DNA from 4 places in the Polycladomyces abyssicola genome. Region 3 is predicted to be linked to each of the others. Evidence: predicted binding sites of a transcription regulator. Region 3 holds the regulator's gene; each other region holds the start of a gene.
The links. The regulator LexA, encoded in region 3, represses DNA repair genes until DNA is damaged. The targets are predictions, from matches to a motif close to CGAACATATGTTCG.

Region 1 (4,423 bases), 520 kb from region 3:
GTTGAAGGTTGGTCAAGATGGCCGCCAAGTCCCCGGGCCGCTCGATTGCCGGACCGGACGTGGCCCGGATATGCACCCCCAACTCGTTGGCGATGATGTGAGACAGTGTCGTTTTCCCCAATCCGGGCGGGCCGTACAATAACACGTGATCCAGAGCTTCGCCCCGCATTTTGGCCGCTTCTATGTATACTTTCAAATTTTCCTTCACGCGCGTTTGACCGATATATTCGCTCAGGTAACGGGGGCGCAGGCTGAACTCCACCGTCGCATCCTCTTCCGCCATATGAGCGGAAATGATCCGTTCCTCCACGCTCACATCCCCCTATCGTTTCATCGACAGTTGCAACGCCCGCCGGATCCACTCGTCCAGCTCCGGCTCGTCCTCCCACTGTTTACGCGCTTCTTCGACGGCCCAAGCCGCTTCTTCCTCATTATATCCGAGGGCCATCAGGGCTTCAATCGCCTCACCCACACGCCCTCCGGAGGAAACGGGCGTTTCGACCGGTCCTTCTGCCGAATCGTCTGGCTGTTGCATCAACGCATGGACCCAGCCCGCTTTTTTCAATTTGTCCTTCAGATCCAGTATCAATCGTTGCGCCGTCTTTTTTCCAATCCCCGGCAGTTTGGTCAAAAAAACGACGTTTTCCTGCTGGATCGCCTGCACGACCTGACGCGGCGTTCCTGCAGCCAATATGGAAAGTCCCGCTTTGGGACCGATCCCGGACACATCGAGCAACATTCGAAACAAATCCCGCTCCTCCCGGGTCGGGAACCCGTAGAGAGTAACGGCATCCTCCCGCACCACCTGATGCGTGTAGACCCGTGTCTGCACATTGGGTTCCCAGCGATAGGGATTACCGCAAAACACGCGGTAGCCCACACCCGACACGTTGATGGCGATGTAATCCGCTCCGGCGTAGGCGACGGTTCCTTCCAAAAACTCGATCAACGTTTCCAGCCCCCCTGTTTCAACCGGTTCACCCATGTGGACGAATGTCCCTCACAGATGGCGATGGCCAGCGCATCGGCCACATCATCCGGCTTGGGCGTTTCGGGCAGGGACAATAACATGCGTACCATTTCCTGCACCTGCCGCTTCTCTGCTTGTCCGTAACCCACCACTGCCATTTTTACCTGCAACGGCGTATACTCCGTAATCGGCACCCCTGCCTCTTCTGCGGCCAGCATAATCACGCCGCGTGCTTGACCGACAGTGAAGGCGGTGGTCACGTTGCGATTGAAAAAGAGCTTTTCGATCGCCACCACATCCGGACGATACTTTTGAAACAACTCTCCACATGCGTCGTAAATCTGCTTCAACCGGGTCGCCGTCGCCAGACCCGCCTCTGTCTGGATACTGCCGTATTCGACAGCCCTGAGGCGATTTCCCTGACGGTGCAATACGCCGTAACCGACGATGGCGATGCCCGGGTCGATACCCATGATCTTCACAACGTTCCCCCTCTGTTGCGAACATGTTTTCGTTTGCCGTGTGTCGATTATATCACAACATCCCCCTCCCTATTTCCCCCCAACAAAGTTTATAATGGAGATATTGATTTGTCATATCCTGACAAAGACGAGGAATTTCAGTCCATTAATAAAAGAGGTGTATCCGTTTGAAACCGATCGACGATCAGAACCACACCAACACAGGGGATCAAAAAGAATCCGACAAAGCTGACTCCACAACGGCACGTGATCCGGCATCTTCCGCAACCGATTCAACCTCCGATCTCCGTACTTCCGGTGAAACCGCGGTCTACGCTCCCAACAAACTCCACCCGTCCCCAACTGATGAGGCGACCGGTCAACCAACCGGACCTGCTCAGGGCGTGCCATCAGGCAACCGCGGGTGGGGTCGGGGGGCGATGGACTCAGGCCCGATGTGGCTGTCCCTGCTGTTCTTCCTCATCCCGCTCATGTTGAGCAACATCCTGCAATCCATCGGCGGAACGGTCAGCTCCATCCTGTTGGGACGAGGTCTCGGAGAATATGCACTTGCAGCAGCCAGTGCCGTCTTTCCGGTGACGTTTTTCCTGATCTCGTTTATCATCGGACTGGGAAGCGCCAGTTCTGTTTTGATCGGTCAAGCCTACGGGAGCGGCAATACGGAGCGGATGAAAGCGACAGTCGGGACCTCCTTGACCTTTGCCTTTATCCTGGGACTGTTCACGGCCGTAGTCGGCAACCTGTTCGCCCGCGAATTGCTGGAGCTGATCGGAACACCGGCATCCATCATCCCGTATTCGATCGGCTACGCCCATGTGTTGTTTACGGGACTCCCGTTTTTCTTCCTGTATATCAACTACACCACTTTTTTGCGCGGGACAGGAGACGCCAAAACCCCGTTTTATTTACTGCTTTTCAGCACCATACTGACCGTCGGTTTAACCCCCGTTTTCCTTTTCGGATGGGGTGGCCTGCCCCGGTTGGGTGTGAAAGGTCCCGCACTGGCCATGGTGGTATCATCCATTATTACACTGATCGTCACCATCGCCTATCTGGGATGGAAACGTCACCCGCTGGCGCTGGATCGGGAGACGATTAAAAAACTGCGACTGGATCCGCAAATCGTCAAACTGCTGATCAAAATCGGCTTGCCAACCGGAATCCAGATGATTTTCGTCTCGTTGTCCGAAGTGGCCGTCGTTACATTTGTCAACCGGTTCGGCGCCCATGCCACCGCCGCTTATGGCGCAGTCATCCAAGTGATCAATTACGTGCAAATGCCCGCGCTGAGCTTGGGGATCGCCTCCGGGATCTTCGGCGCACAACTGATCGGTGCTGGAAAACAGGCCCGACTGCGGCTCCTGGTGAAAAGCGCCGTCATGTTGAATTACGTGATTGGCATTCTGCTGACCGGGATCGTCTATATGTTCAGCCGCAGCATTTTGTCCTGGTTTTTGACCGATCCCGCAACGCTGTCGGTCGCGGAAGAACTGCTGTATATCACACTGTGGTCGTTCATGATCTTCGGCAACATGATGATCCTCTCGGGTGTGATGCGCTCGAGCGGCACCGTTTTCTGGCCGACACTGATCGGCATTATCACCATCTGGGGAGTCGAGGTGCCGGTTGCTTTTCTGTTGTCTCACACTATCGGTCTGCGTGGGATCTGGATGGCGTACCCCATTGCGTTCGCGTTTGGATTGGCAGCCCAATATACCTACTACCGCCTGTTCTGGATCAACCGCCAACATCAGCGCTTTTTTGACGGGCCGGAACCGGCGGGGGGAACGTGACAGTGATCCAAACCCATACGTAAGTGAAGGATGAACCGGTCGATCACACACTTCAATAAACAGCGCTGATCTTCCATTTATCATGGCGGAAGATCAGCGCCGGTCCATTTCTCATCGACTTCTTAACGACCGTCGGCCAATTCTGCAATACGGCGATTGACATTCTCCCGATACAGGCCGCCGTGATAGCAGATGACCGCTTCAATATCATATTGCGCCAGTTTTTTTAACGACTGAATGGCGACATCCATATCCAGCGTATATTGCGGTACCGGTCCAACCAACTGACCATCCACGACGGCCAGAGCATCTCCGGCGATCAGGGTCTTGCTTGGTTGATGATACAGACTGATATGTCCAGGGGTATGACCCGGCGTGTGAATAACGGTGATTCCACCGCAAAACGGCAACTCCTCTCCATCTGCCACCGTTTTGTCCACCAAAGCTTTGGGCGGATTTTCAAACACCCGTTTTAATCCTTCACGATGTTCCTGTGGGAAATCATTCAGTCGGGCCATGACCTTCTCGAGTTTGATCAAAGGCTTCTCACCCTGAATATACGGCTTTTCCAGTTCACTCGCCAGTACATCGACCTTTTGAGGAGACGCATTGAGCAGATCGGGCAAACATCCAATATGATCAATATCCTGATGCGTGAGAATCACTTTATGGAGCTTCTCAAAAGGGACACCGGCCGCCTCCATCGCCTCACGAAACAGGGGGAGTTGACCGGGATACCCTGCATCCACCAAGATAACAGTATCCTCTTCCCAGATCAGGGCCGGATGAATCGTCATCTGCTCTCTCATCAGATTCGCCGTAATTCCCAACATTTCCAATCCTTCGGCTATTTGCTTCAGGGTTCCTCCATCCTCATGTTTGGTTTTGTGTAGCTACACTACTATGATACCAAACTGCATAATTAATTTCAAAATAAAATTTTATTTTAACATATTTATATTATTTTGTCAAGTTATTTTTATGTGATCGGCGCGCTCTAGGTATCGATACTTTTGTTAGAAAAAAGGGAGGGACGTTTATAACAGCACTCCCAGCCTATTAACTTCGTAACAAGAATAAGAACGATTCACCGTTCTGTGTTTTTCCTGCACCGAAATATTGAACAGCTGTAGCTCCCACATCGGACATGGTTTTACGATGGCCGATGGTACGTGAAG
Region 2 (4,423 bases), 760 kb from region 3:
CAAAGGCCTTCAAACAGTTTCGAAGCAATTTGGGCCGGGGCTGATATTGTTTCGCCACTTGCTGGTATTGCTCAATTTTCGCTTGCTCTTCAGCTTGTTGCATGGCTTGCTGTTCTGCTTGTTGTTCTTGATCGCTCATCTCGGAATCGCACTCCCTCAGCAACAATCGCTTTCATATCGTGCGATGAAATCGAGGATTTTATGCGATGAGTCGAACAGACGAAAAAAGGCACGTTTCCCGTCCCGCAATGGTATTGCGGTCGGGTAAACGTGCCTCCTGCTTGGCCATCATAAAACAGTGACTTGATCCACACGGCTAAAGAACCAAAGACATCATTTGGTCGCCGTGGGCTTCTCGCTTCATCTGGTGTGGCAACCCACATCCATCCACGATGTCTTCGTCCAAGCTTAGATGATTTCGTTTCAGACGAGTTTTCGCTCGCTCTTCATAAACGATATATGTGGAACGGCTGTCATTGAGCCGTCACTTTGGCTGTCGGATTGTTGACTTCCAAGCCCCGTGCAGAGGTGATCAGCAATGTACAACCGTCTTCCGTCATGGCAGTTTCGCTCACACCGGGAGGAGCATAGTAATAGTCCCCTTGTTCCAAACGAACTTTTCCAAGTTGCACGCTTCCTTCGATGACATAAACTTCTTCTCCACCGACGTGTTCATGCATCGGAAAACGGCCTCCGGACTCCATCTTCAGCAAAATGCTGTATTCCTTGCCGCTTTTTCGCAGATAGCTCAGCTGTACCCCATTTCCCATCGGAATCCAGTCACTGCCACCCTTGCGGATTACATAGGGCCCCTCCATTGATTTTGCAACCCCCTTCGCCATTTGGGTACATTGTACTGCAAATTCGGGATATGATTCAACTGAAGAAAGCAAACTTTTTGCAAGAAAAAGAGGGGAGACTCTCCCCTAGTCTCATTCTTATCGCGCGCGCCGACGGAACAGATCAATCCCGCCCAATAAGATGTGAGCCAGACCGAATCCAAACACACCCCAACCGTACGGTCGGGTGGAACGGGTTTTACGGAACCAGTTTTTCCGCTTCCGGTTGATCAGCGAGACGCCCAGTGTGGAAACCAATGTACCCAGCATGACAGGAATCAGACCTTTTCTCATGCTACATCCTCCCTTCATGTTTAATGTGACCGAGTCCGGGGAGTTTGTTGTCTGGTATTTTTGCCCTCCCGCCAATACGAGCGAAGCCACTCTTCACATTCACTGCGAAGCCATTCGTTGTCAAACCAGTGCCGATAGAAAAAACCGCGGAACCGCGCCTGCACTTCTCGCGCATCCGACCACTGGCGCACCTCCACGATGTGTCCCCCGCACCGGCGCAGTTGTCGTCGGCATTGTACCCGCTCCTGTTCTACGCGCTGCATGACCTCCGCCATCGTTTCCTTCCACACTCTTCCAAACTTTAACGGGAGACGTTCCATCCCCCGTTGATCGATTTCCAGTGCGCGGGCCAGCACGTCCAATACCACCAGCCGCTTGATGAGATCAGCGAATCGGTTGTATTCCTCCGGCGGAATCATCATGGACATCACCTACCTGGCCATCACACCTGCATCGTTTTCCGTTTTTATTATATGCGAACATATGTTTTGATCACGACGGAAATTGTATCCAAAAACAAGCAAACGCCGCCTTCTCTCCCATGGTTAATGGGGGGCATGAAAGGCGACGTGCCGGGTTTTTTCCACGCTCCAACAGGCGATGTAATGCTATTGCGGTTGGCTGGGCTCGGAAATATTGCTTAATGCCTGACCGGCTTGATCGGAGAATGTATCGCGAACCGCCATGTCCCCGATCGCCACAACTCCGACCATTTGCCCATTTTCCACCACGGGCAGACGACGGATTTGATGTTGGGACATCAGTTGGGAGGCTTCCGCCACCGACATGTCGGGATTGCCTGTGACCGGGTTGCCGGTCATGACGTCGCTCGCCTTCAGGGAGTTGGGTTGCCGTTCTGCGATGCAACGCAGAACCAGATCGCGATCGGTAATGACTCCTTGCAACGCGCCATTTTCAACAACCGGAATCATCCCCACGTTGTGTTGTTTCATCAGGTTAGCCACTTCATACACGTTGTCTTGCGGCGTAACGTAAGCGATTTGTTGGGTCATGATATCTTTCAGTTGTCCCATGCAAGGTTCCTCCTTTTTACATACAGTGCTTTACTTATTGTGGCGTGCAGGTGTATGTTTTATTCTCAGGCCTGATCGTTGCGCACATCCACATAGACAGTACCGTCCGACTGCAAGCTGGCGTAAAAGACGTCACGAAGTGATTGCACCCCTTTTTGCTTCCGGATTTGGTTCATAAGCCACTGTCCGTTCTTGCCGGCCTTTTGCAGGTTTTCGTAGATCACCTGGCCGTCGATTACCAATTCGATCGGCATATTGGCAGGTCCCGACGGTTTGGCCATACTGTCTTTGGTGAGCGGCTGATATTGTGGTTTCAGCATCACCGTGATTTGTCCGTCGTTTTCCAACACGGCCTGCTGTACTTGGGATATGTCGAACACGCCTTTTTGTCGCAACAGTTCCATCACTTCGTCGAAATGAAACCGGTTTTTTTTCAGATTTTCCTCCATGATCTGGCCGTTTTGGATGACGATGACCGGGTCTCCTTCTAGCCAGCGACGGGCTTTGCGATTTTTTAGTGAGAGGTACGACAACAGCAAGGTCAACCCACCGAACAACACCAGTCCGATCAAATGCTGCCACGTATGCTGGTCGATGTCGGTCGCCAATGTGGCCGCGATTGAACCGAATGTGATCCCGTTGATATATTCGAAATATGTCATCTGGGCGATTTGCTGTTTCCCGAGAATCATGGTTAACACCAGAATCACCACGAAAGCGATGACTGTCTGAAAGATTACCTCCAAAAAATCCATCTCTTTTCCCTCCCGCATTTAATCGGGTGATAGTATGTCCACTTATTCCCAAAAAAAAAGAGGAGCGAGTGAAAACGCTCCAGATCTGTTTATATAAAAACCCTTTATTTCACCGGATCTCCACGCAAATACGACATCGCGGTCTGAATGAGCAACGCGGCCGACACTTTCATCGCTTCTTCGTCAATATCAAATAATGGATGATGATGTGGATAACGGATGCCGCGCTCAGGATTGCCCGCACCGACAAAACAGAAAGCGCCCGGACGCTGTTGCAGGTAGTAGCCAAAGTCCTCTCCTGCCATCACCGGCGGCACTTCCCACACCTTTGCATTGCCTACGATCCGGCGGGCCACTTCAGCCATTCTGTGGGCTTCTACAGCGTGATTGACTAGCGGGGGTGTGCCCCACTCGAAATCAACGCGATAAGTAGCCCCGTACATACGGCAAGTCTGTTCGGTCACCTCGCTGATTCTGGCGGAGATAAATTCTCGAAGTGTCGGGTCCAGTGTACGTATCGTGCCTGTCAAGACGCAACGTTCCGCGATCACGTTGCACGCTTGACCGCCTTGAATGTGACCAATGGTGATAACACCTGACTTGAGGGGATCGATTTGTCGGCTGACAACGGTTTGCAGATTGACGACCAGATGGGATGCGATGACGATCGCATCTACCGTTTCATGCGGCAAACCACCGTGCCCGCCCTTACCGATCACTTCGATGTGAAATGTATCCGCTCCGGCCATCAGGGCGTGATCGTTCAAAGCGACAACCCCGACGGGAAAAGGAGTCCAGAGATGAACGCCGTAGACGGCATCCACTCCCTCCAAAGCACCGTCTTCGATCATGCGCTCCGCCCCTCCGGGAAGGACTTCTTCGGCATGCTGAAACAAAAAGACAATCCGACCGGGAACCTCTTTACGGTGTTGACTGAGCAGAACGGCCACACCGAGCAAAGCAGCCGTGTGGGCATCATGACCGCAAGCGTGCATGACGCCGGGTACGTTGGACCGGTACTCACACGTCTTCTCATCCTGAATCGGCAACGCATCCATATCGCCACGCAAGGCCACTGTTCGCGACGAATCCCCGTTGCCGTGAAGAATTCCGATCACACCCCTTCCGCCAACACCGGTGCGCACCTCCAGACCGGCTTGTTTTAGGATTTCCGCTACCCGCGCCGAAGTGCGCGCTTCCTGGTAAGAGAGTTCTGGATGCATATGAAATTCACGGCGCCATTTTACCATTTGCGGGAACAGCGCACGAATCGGTTCATTCCAATCTCGCATGTAATAAAAGTCCCTCCCGACACCTTCAAGCACCTTGGAATTTCATCTTAACAAAAAACGCCCTTCAAACAAAAAAATCATTCCGATGACACGAAAAATCAAATGGAGACGGGAACGGCTTTCCACGGAGAAACCGAATCAATCCTCACTATTAACAATCCGCTGCCTTGCACCCGTTGTCAGAACATACTATCATGAAAAGGGATGTG
Region 3 (4,423 bases):
TATTATTCGTTATTGATTTAGCTATGGAGTTGGATTTGTTTGTAACACAAACCTGTTTAAGAATCAGATGAGTTGATGTTTTTTTATCAATACATGTCTAGGCGACCACTGCAAACGTGTAACGTCTACAATCAAAACGCAGGGAATGAGGGATCACCTATCGGAGCGCAGAGCGAATTAAGAACCGAGTAATATTTCTTTTAACTGCTTTACTTTATCCGCTTTAAGTGTCCCATATGTAGATCCATTTGTAGAACGTTTTATTAATTCTGCATTTCCGTATTTGTTGAACCAAACTTGATACGTCTCTTTCTCCTTATTGTCGTAATTTATCCAGAAACGGGCATCCTCTTCTCTGGCCATTGATGGAATCGATCCTTTTTTCCAATTGACTTCCTCAACAATAGTCATTACTTTTTCAACCATCGTCGTATCATCAATATTTGTTTCGTATCCATTCGTTTTTTGAATAACAACTTCGCTGGGTTTTTTTGCAGGCATTTCACTACAACCCGTTAACCCGTGCAATAGAACGTAGAAACATACCAAAAACGCAAATATACGCAATTCCATTCAACTCCATAAAATAATGTACCTAAAAAATGAGGTGCGGCTAAAATTCTCAAAATAGAGGCAACCAAGTAAACAACCGATGTTGATCACTTCTCCCCATCATTCCCCCTACACGGGTTGGTTCAAATGATATGCCGATTCCATCCCCGTAAACGTCTGCATTCCGAAATAAACATCCCGGTAGAAATAAGGACCATCGCGGTATTTTAATTATTTAACCCCCTTGAGGCTATGCCCGGACGGCAGCATCGTCTCTTTACGAGGTATATGTAGCTTGTTTGGCTGTTAGGAGGAAGAATTAAGTCTGTAGTGTATATGAATCTTTTTTACAGTTTGTTTTGCAAACCTGTATGTAACATTATTAGATTTGTCGATATCTGCAGCAAAAAGATTGAATCAATTCTACTAAGGAATGTCAAGCTAACAAGGTATTTCCCTAGCTTCGTGCCCCCATAACATGATGGACACACCAATCAAGAAACCTACTTCAAGCCATAGTACAATGTGAAATTTGCCCATCCCTTCCATGATTTCATTTCGGTTTCCCCGCTTTCATCTCGCTCCACATCATATGGAATCATCCAAAAAGGCGACCCTTATCCTCCGTCATCTACCTCTCCTAGCTTATCTTAATAAACCACCCTGATACCGCAATTCATACACTTTTGTATCTTTCACGCGAATTTCCTCATATCCATGAAACCGATCCCATCCTCCCTCCCATCTGTTCAGATAGGTTAGCGGCCCTTTTTCCCAGACTTCCGGTCCCCGATAAGGCACATCCTTTGATCCCAAGCGCAATGCTTCACGCAAAAATGCATAGGTGGAAAGGACCTGCTCCTGATCACTGATGTTGAGCACTCCGCCTCCATAAATCATGGCCCAAATGGGTTGGTCCAAATGATATACCGTTTCCATCCCCGTAAACGTCTCCATACCGAAATAAACATCTCGGTAGAAATAAGGACCATCGCGGTATTCCAATTGTTTGGCCCCTGGTAGCAATGCCGCGACGGAAGCATCGTTTCCTTGGGAAGCATATGTAGCTCGTTTAGCGTTTAGCAGGAAAGAAATGAATTCGTTGTGCACTTGAATCTCCTTCATAGTTTGTTTAGCAAACCTGTATGTAATATTATTCAGTTTGTCGATATCTACAGCAAAAAGATTGAATCAATTCCCTCTTCTTCTACATCATATCATATAGAATGGAATTTGTAACCATAGATAAACAAATGGACAGAAAGGGATCAAAAGAAAAAAATACCAAGATTAAAAAGTATCTCCCCTAGCTCCGTGGTCCCCAAAGCATCACAGACACCCCGATCAAGCTGATCCCTGCTCCAATCCAGTCATAGAAATCGGGAGTCTTCTTGTCGATGAGCCATCCCCACAAAACAGACATGACTATGAACACTCCCCCGTAAGCAGCGTAAACCCGACCAAAGGAAGGAAAAGATTGAAAAGTGGCGATAATCCCGTAGAAGGACAAAGTAAGCCCACCAATCAATCCCCAGTAAAACGGTTTTCCCTCCCGTAACCAAAGCCAGATCATATATCCCCCGCCGATTTCCGCCAACCCGGCAAGAAAAAACAAAAACACTGCTTGAATCATCTTTTGTTTCCACCCTCTCCAATGTTAAACCGGTCTCCAATGGTAAGACCGGTTCTTCATGTGCCGCCACCAATATGTGCCGAATCAGCTAATACAGTATAACCTTTTTTCCTTTAAGTAAATACACATGAAACTGGCAATACGTCTCAAATCCGAGCTTCTTGTATGTGTTTAAACCTGCTTCTCTTGCTTGAAGAACCGCCCATTTATATCCTTGATTCAACGACGCTTCTAGTAAATATTGTGACGTGGAACTCGCCAGCCCTTTTTCTCATTAACGGAAGCGTTGCTACATCGTATACGCCTACAACTATATCATTATAGTAAAGGGCTGTCGTAACAGCTGGTTGCCCATCATAAAAGCCTAAGTAAAACTGAACTGGTGAAGTATCATTAAGAAGATGCTGTCCATAATGATCAAAAATCCCTTGTTTTAAACTTGAATCCATATTAAACCCCTCTACGTATAGATCTCCCCCCCAAAGTGGACATAAATAAGTGGCGGAGGTGCAAATTGACGATAATTTGTTCTCCGGAACACACATTCCGGGGAACTTATGTTTGTTCTTTGGAGCAGATTCGTGTATACTGGAGAAAATGGGAAACATCATCGACTAGGAGTTGAGGGTGATGACAACGCGACTCTCCTCGCGGCAAAAGGCAATCTTGGACTACATAAAGAAATCGGTCAAAGAGAAGGGATATCCTCCGTCAGTTCGCGAAATCGGGGAAGCAGTCGGCTTGGCGTCCAGCTCAACGGTACACGGTCATCTTGCCCGTCTGGAAAAGAAGGGGTTCATCCGACGTGATCCCACCAAACCGAGGGCAATTGAACTTTTGGATCGCGGGGATCTAGAGGAAACGGCCCGCTCTTCTGACACCGTATTGGTACCGCTGGTCGGGAAAGTCACCGCGGGGGAACCCATCACTGCAATCGAGAATGTGGAAGAATACCTTCCTCTCCCTCGTCGCCTGGTCGGCAATGCAGAACGGGCGTTTGTCTTGTCCGTTCACGGAAACAGTATGATCAATGCCGGCATTCTTGATGGTGACCATGTGGTGGTACGACAGCAGAACACTGCCGAAAACGGGGATATCGTCGTGGCGATGACCCAGGACGGGGAAGCCACCGTAAAACGCTTCTACAAAGAAAAGGATCATATTCGCCTGCAACCGGAAAACGACGAGATGGAACCGATCCGTCTGACAAGTGTCAGTATTTTGGGGAAAGTAATCGGGGTATTCCGGGAAATTCATTGAGAGATCCAAGCAGTGGCTGAGGCTTTTGAGACAAACCCAGCGTTATTTCCGCTGGGTTTGATTATGATTCGGGAAATTCTTTTCGATGTTCATTTAGACCCTCTAACTGAGGGGCTTTTTTAGTGTGAAGATTTTTTCTCGGCAAGCGGAGAAACCGACCAAATTGATAGCGATAGTGCGTTTTGCCCGCGCCGTTCGTGAAGGGCGATGGCGGGTTAATCGAATTCGCTTGGAAACTAACCATGGCTCCGGACTTTTGCAGTCAGAAGACTAAGATTGAGTCGCTTGTATAGCGGCTTTCACTGTCTGGGCAAGATTCCTCATATTTCCGACTCCCTGGAAATGCAAATAAATGATGCGTGGTTTTTCATAAATCCAGTGGTTGTGTATGGCGGAAATCTCTAAGTTTCCTTTACGTAACGTATCCAATACAGGAGTAACTTCGCTTTCAAGCAGAGAAAACTCGCCCGTCACCACTGTTTTCCCATGAGTTATTTGTTCAAATGTAGCGATAAACTCCAATTCCATTGTCTCTGGTGAGAGTTTGATCCCCCTGTAAGTAATAGGGATATTACGAGGAATTTCTACCTTACAAACCCCTTTTTCCGCTTTTGCATTCGTACCAAAAATTTGTTCAAGGACTTTACATCCCGTTTTCTCATTACCATAAACCATTTGTATAGGAAAAGAGACGATCATCAAACAAGATGTCAAAATAAAAAATATTTTCTTCACGCAGACCACCTTCATATTTTGTTTAACGTTTATCCTAACCATGTGTGTGTCAGTTATTCAAAAACCAGACATTAATCATGAATAAATTGACGAGAATAAGAAAAGCATGATATTCGAACAAACCATTCGAACAAACCAAAATGGGTGATAAAGATGAGAAAAGCGTATCTGATCTTCATCGCATTGTTCCTACTATCGGCGGGATGCAACACAGCCAAACAAATCGGAGAAGCACCTCCTCGC
Region 4 (4,423 bases), 150 kb from region 3:
CCGGCCCGTCACCCGCCGAGGGGAAACCGGTTGGTCTGGTCTATGTTGGTCTTGCGGAGAGAGGACGTCCTGTCCGCGCTTACCGGTTTACGTTCCGCGGATCCCGGGAGGATATTCGAGTTCGTGCTGCCAAGCAAATGCTGTTTCTCCTTCAGGAACGAATAAAGAAAGGTGAATTGACAACATGAAGTCATTTGAACGATTTGATTTGGATCCCGCCATTCTCAAGGGGATCCGTGAAATGGGATTTGAAGAGCCCTCTCCAATTCAAGCCGCTTGTATCCCGGCTGTTTTGCGGGGAGAAGATGTGATCGGACAAGCGCAGACGGGAACGGGAAAGACGGCAGCGTTCGGGATTCCCGTATTGGAGCGGATCGACTCGCGACGTCGAGTGGTGCAAAGTCTGATTTTGGCGCCCACCCGCGAGCTGGCTATACAAGTGTCTGAGGAATTGAGGAAAATCGGCCGACCGAAACGGGTTCGCACGCTGCCCATTTATGGGGGACAACCGATCGGACGGCAGATCAAAGCGCTGCAGCAAGGCGTTCACGTTGTGATCGGAACACCGGGACGGGTGTTGGATCATTTGCGACGCGGCACGCTGAGCTTGGAACACGTCGAAATCATGGTGTTGGATGAAGCGGACGAAATGCTGGATATGGGCTTTATTGATGACATTGAAGCGGTGATGGAATTTTTACCGCAGCACCGGCAGTTGCTTCTTTTCTCCGCCACCATGCCGCCTGGCATTCGCAGCTTGTCGCAAAAATATATGCGTAAGCCTCGCTATATCACCGTCAATCGGGGCGAAGTAACAGTGCCGGCGATTGAGCAAGCCTACTATCGTGTGCTGGAAAGCGCGAAGCTGGACGCGTTGTGCCGGATTCTGGACAGTGAGGATGTGGATCTGGCCATTATATTCTGCCGTACCAAAAAGAACGTCGATGAACTGGCAGAAAATCTGCAGGCCAGGGGCTATATGGCCGGAGGCCTTCACGGCGACCTGGCTCAATCCCAGCGTGACCGGGTGATGAGCGCTTTCCGCAAAGGGGAGATTGAGCTGCTGGTGGCTACTGATGTCGCTGCACGCGGGATCGACGTCGGCAGTGTTTCCCACGTGATCAACTACGACATCCCGCAGGACGTAGAAAGTTACGTTCACCGCATCGGCCGGACGGGCCGTGCGGGCAGGACCGGTATGGCGCTGACGCTCGTCACGCCGCGGGAGATGAAGCAGTTGCGCGCCATCGAAGAGGAGATCGGTCGGCAGCTGGAATCTCGCGAACTGCCCACCTTAGAAGAAGTGGCGCAAAAACAGCAACGAGCCTGGATGGCCGAGGTGGAGGCGGTGATCGAATCCGAAGACGACCGTTCGTTGTTTGAGGAGCTGTACCGCAAGCTGGAAACGCGGCACTCCCCGGAGACAATCGCTGTGGCCGCTTTGCAGCTGGCATTTGCTGACCGCTTCGCTACCGGCAACGATGCGGCCTACGACTTCGGTGAAACGGGTGCGTCACCGGGGATGGTGCGATTTTTCATCAACGTGGGCAAAAACGTCAACATCCGTCCGCATGAACTAGTCAAAGTGATCTCGGAATATGCGGGTATTTCCAGTAAGGACGTGGGGCGGATCAATATCTACGATCGCTTCTCCTTTGTGGAAGTGCCGGAAGAAGCGGCGCCGTTCGTGTTTGAGGCGTTACGTCAGTCCAAAATCAACGGCGCACGAGTCAATCTGGAACCGGCCCGCCCTCGTAACCGTTCATAACCCCGAAAAACAAAAACCCCGTCTCTGCGGACGGGGTTTTTGTTACTGGATACCCAGTGCGATTTTGGCGTACCGGGACATGCGATCTTTTGTCCATGGTGGATTCCACACGATGTTGACCTCCACGTCCCGGACACCGTCCACTTTTTTGACCGCCTCCGTCACCTGGCTGTTGATCGTGCCGGCCAACGGACAACCCATGGCGGTCAGCGTCATCGTGATTTTGACATTGCCGTCATCATCGATATCCACACCGTATACGAGGCCCAGGTTGACGATGTCGATGCCCAGTTCCGGGTCCTCGACTTCTCCCAGGCGTTCCATGATCTCCTCTTTCATCCGTTCTTTATCCAATGATGATCACTCCCGATCGTTGTAGTTGTTTCTTCCATTACTGTACCACGACAGTGTATGCATCAAACCTGGTCGAAAGTGGCGAATAAATGTTCGTAAAATCTCTTGGCAAAGAATCCAAAACAATGTATGATGAGGATACGAGGCGAAACGAGACAAGGAGTGATACGATACATGTCCGACCGTCGTCAAGCGTTGGAAATGGCATTGAGACAGATCGAAAAGCAGTTTGGTAAAGGCTCGATCATGCGGATGGGAGAAGCGGCCGCGACCCAGGTAGAAACGATTTCCAGCGGATCGATTGCGTTGGATATTGCGCTGGGAGTGGGCGGATATCCCCGCGGCCGGATCATTGAGGTATACGGGCCGGAGTCTTCGGGGAAAACGACCGTGGCACTCCATGCGATCGCCGAAGTACAGCGTGTCGGGGGGCAAGCCGCATTCATCGACGCGGAGCATGCACTGGACCCGGTGTACGCCCAAAAGCTGGGTGTCAACATCGATGAGTTGTTGCTGTCCCAGCCAGACACGGGAGAGCAGGCATTGGAGATCGCCGAGGCACTGGTGCGCAGCGGGGCGATCGATATCATCGTCATCGACTCGGTGGCCGCATTGGTTCCCAAAGCGGAAATTGAAGGAGAGATGGGGGATTCCCATGTCGGCTTACAAGCCCGCCTGATGTCGCAAGCGCTGCGGAAGCTGTCCGGCGCGATCAGCAAATCCAAGACGATCGCGATTTTCATCAACCAAATTCGGGAAAAAGTGGGGGTCATGTTCGGTAACCCGGAAACCACTCCCGGCGGTCGGGCATTGAAATTCTACTCCAGCATCCGCCTGGAAGTGCGTCGTGCGGAGACGATCAAGCAAGGAAACGAGATGGTGGGCAGCCGCACCAAGATCAAAGTGGTGAAAAACAAAGTGGCTCCGCCGTTCAAGCAAGCCGACGTGGACATCATGTACGGTGAAGGCATCTCCAAAGAGGGCAGCATTCTGGACATCGCCACCGAGTTGGACATCATCAGCAAGAGCGGCGCTTGGTATTCATTTGAGGGTGAGCGTCTGGGACAGGGCCGTGAAAACGCGAAACAGTTCCTCAAAGAAAACGCGGAGTTGTGCGCCAGGATCGAAGCCAGTATCCGTGCCCACTACGGCTTGGCTGAACCGAAAAAATCCGAAGCGGCCCAAGAGTCCGGAGAAAAAGCCGAGCAACTGGAGCTCGAAGCCTGACCGTGTCTTGGTCTGACCTTATACAAAGGCGGGAAAAGTCATGAACCAGGAGCCGGGCACCATCATTCGGATTGAGCGGCAACCGGGAACAACGGCCCGATACCGTGTGTTCATCGAGGGTTGCGAGCCGGTTTCCGTACATGAGGACGTTTTGGTCAAAATGCGGTTGACCAAGGGGCGTCGGGTGGACCCGGTTGAGATCGATGCCGTTTTGGAAGAGGAAGAACGCAACAAAGTGTGGCAGGCCGCGCTCAAGTATTTGCAATACAAACCGCGAACGGCTTGGGAAGTGGAGCGTTATCTCGTCGGAAAGGGGTTTGCTGCCCCGCATGTGCGGGCGGCGATGGACAAGCTCAACCGTTACGGTTATATCGACGACCGCCGGTTTGCAGCCGCCTGGGTGGAACAACGACGCGGAAATGGTCGTGGCCGTTTGCTGTTGCGAAAAGAATTGGAGCAAAAGGGGATTGCCGCCGACATCATCAACGAGGTGTTGGCGGAGGTTCCCGAAGAAGCGGATCAGGAGTTGGCGAGATCGCTGGCGGAAAAACGATATGAACGGCTGCGCCGGTATCCGTGGCCGACCGTGGAACGACGGTTGGGCCATTATTTGTTGCGCCGGGGTTTTCCGCAATCGCTCGTCTGCTCCATCCTGCAACACTATCGCGAACGTCATCGGGATTCACAATGAGAGGGGATGAGATCGGATGCGGCTGTTGTATTTGACCGACACGCATATCAGGGGAACGTCACCCCGCAGCCGCACGGACGACTTTCCGACAGCCATGCGTCGCAAGCTGGAAGAGGTGATCCAGCTGGCGCATGACCGCCAAGTGGATGCGGTCTTACACGGCGGCGACTTTTTTGATCGTCCCGATCTATCCCCGGCGGTCGTTCGTGAATTTGCCTCCCTGTTGCGTCGATTGAAGGTGCCGCTGTATACGATCGCTGGTAATCACGACATTTACGGGCATAACCCGGATACGGTCGATCGATCGATGCTTGGGCTGTTGGATGCATTCGGTGTCATCCGCCTGCTTCGACCGGGGGAAACGGTCAAGTTGGAAAGAGGCG

Region 1: ruvC (crossover junction endodeoxyribonuclease RuvC) is a predicted target of LexA. The motif match lies at 1,471-1,484, and genes of this name have one in related genera.
Region 2: KI215_RS11955 (YhjD family protein) is a predicted target of LexA. The motif match lies at 1,610-1,623, and genes of this name have one in related genera.
Region 4: recA (recombinase RecA) is a predicted target of LexA. The motif match lies at 2,205-2,218, and genes of this name have one in related genera.

What each region holds. Positions count from the first base shown of each region.
Region 1 covers NZ_AP024601.1:1,102,908-1,107,330, reverse strand. The annotation lists gene ruvB (Holliday junction branch migration DNA helicase RuvB) at 1-310, opposite strand, end outside; gene ruvA (Holliday junction branch migration protein RuvA) at 323-949, opposite strand; gene ruvC (crossover junction endodeoxyribonuclease RuvC) at 946-1,452, opposite strand; gene KI215_RS05575 (MATE family efflux transporter) at 1,872-3,245, shown strand; gene KI215_RS05570 (MBL fold metallo-hydrolase) at 3,368-4,078, opposite strand; gene KI215_RS05565 (phosphopentomutase) at 4,305-4,423, opposite strand, start outside.
Region 2 covers NZ_AP024601.1:2,378,056-2,382,478, forward strand. The annotation lists gene spoVAC (stage V sporulation protein AC) at 1-103, opposite strand, end outside; gene KI215_RS11945 (cupin domain-containing protein) at 474-818, opposite strand; gene KI215_RS11950 (hypothetical protein) at 939-1,133, opposite strand; gene KI215_RS11955 (YhjD family protein) at 1,154-1,555, opposite strand; gene KI215_RS11960 (CBS domain-containing protein) at 1,742-2,167, opposite strand; gene KI215_RS11965 (DUF421 domain-containing protein) at 2,233-2,922, opposite strand; gene KI215_RS11970 (M20 metallopeptidase family protein) at 3,027-4,214, opposite strand.
Region 3 covers NZ_AP024601.1:1,620,391-1,624,813, reverse strand. The annotation lists gene KI215_RS08150 (YhfM domain-containing protein) at 178-501, opposite strand; gene KI215_RS08145 (DUF5680 domain-containing protein) at 1,198-1,662, opposite strand; gene KI215_RS08140 (YnfA family protein) at 1,859-2,185, opposite strand; gene lexA (transcriptional repressor LexA) at 2,816-3,445, shown strand; gene KI215_RS08130 (DUF1259 domain-containing protein) at 3,716-4,180, opposite strand; gene KI215_RS08125 (glycosyl hydrolase family 18 protein) at 4,334-4,423, shown strand, end outside.
Region 4 covers NZ_AP024601.1:1,774,491-1,778,913, reverse strand. The annotation lists gene KI215_RS08910 (competence/damage-inducible protein A) at 1-188, shown strand, start outside; gene KI215_RS08905 (DEAD/DEAH box helicase) at 185-1,768, shown strand; gene KI215_RS08900 (metal-sulfur cluster assembly factor) at 1,811-2,107, opposite strand; gene recA (recombinase RecA) at 2,297-3,349, shown strand; gene KI215_RS08890 (RecX family transcriptional regulator) at 3,390-4,040, shown strand; gene KI215_RS08885 (metallophosphoesterase family protein) at 4,057-4,423, shown strand, end outside.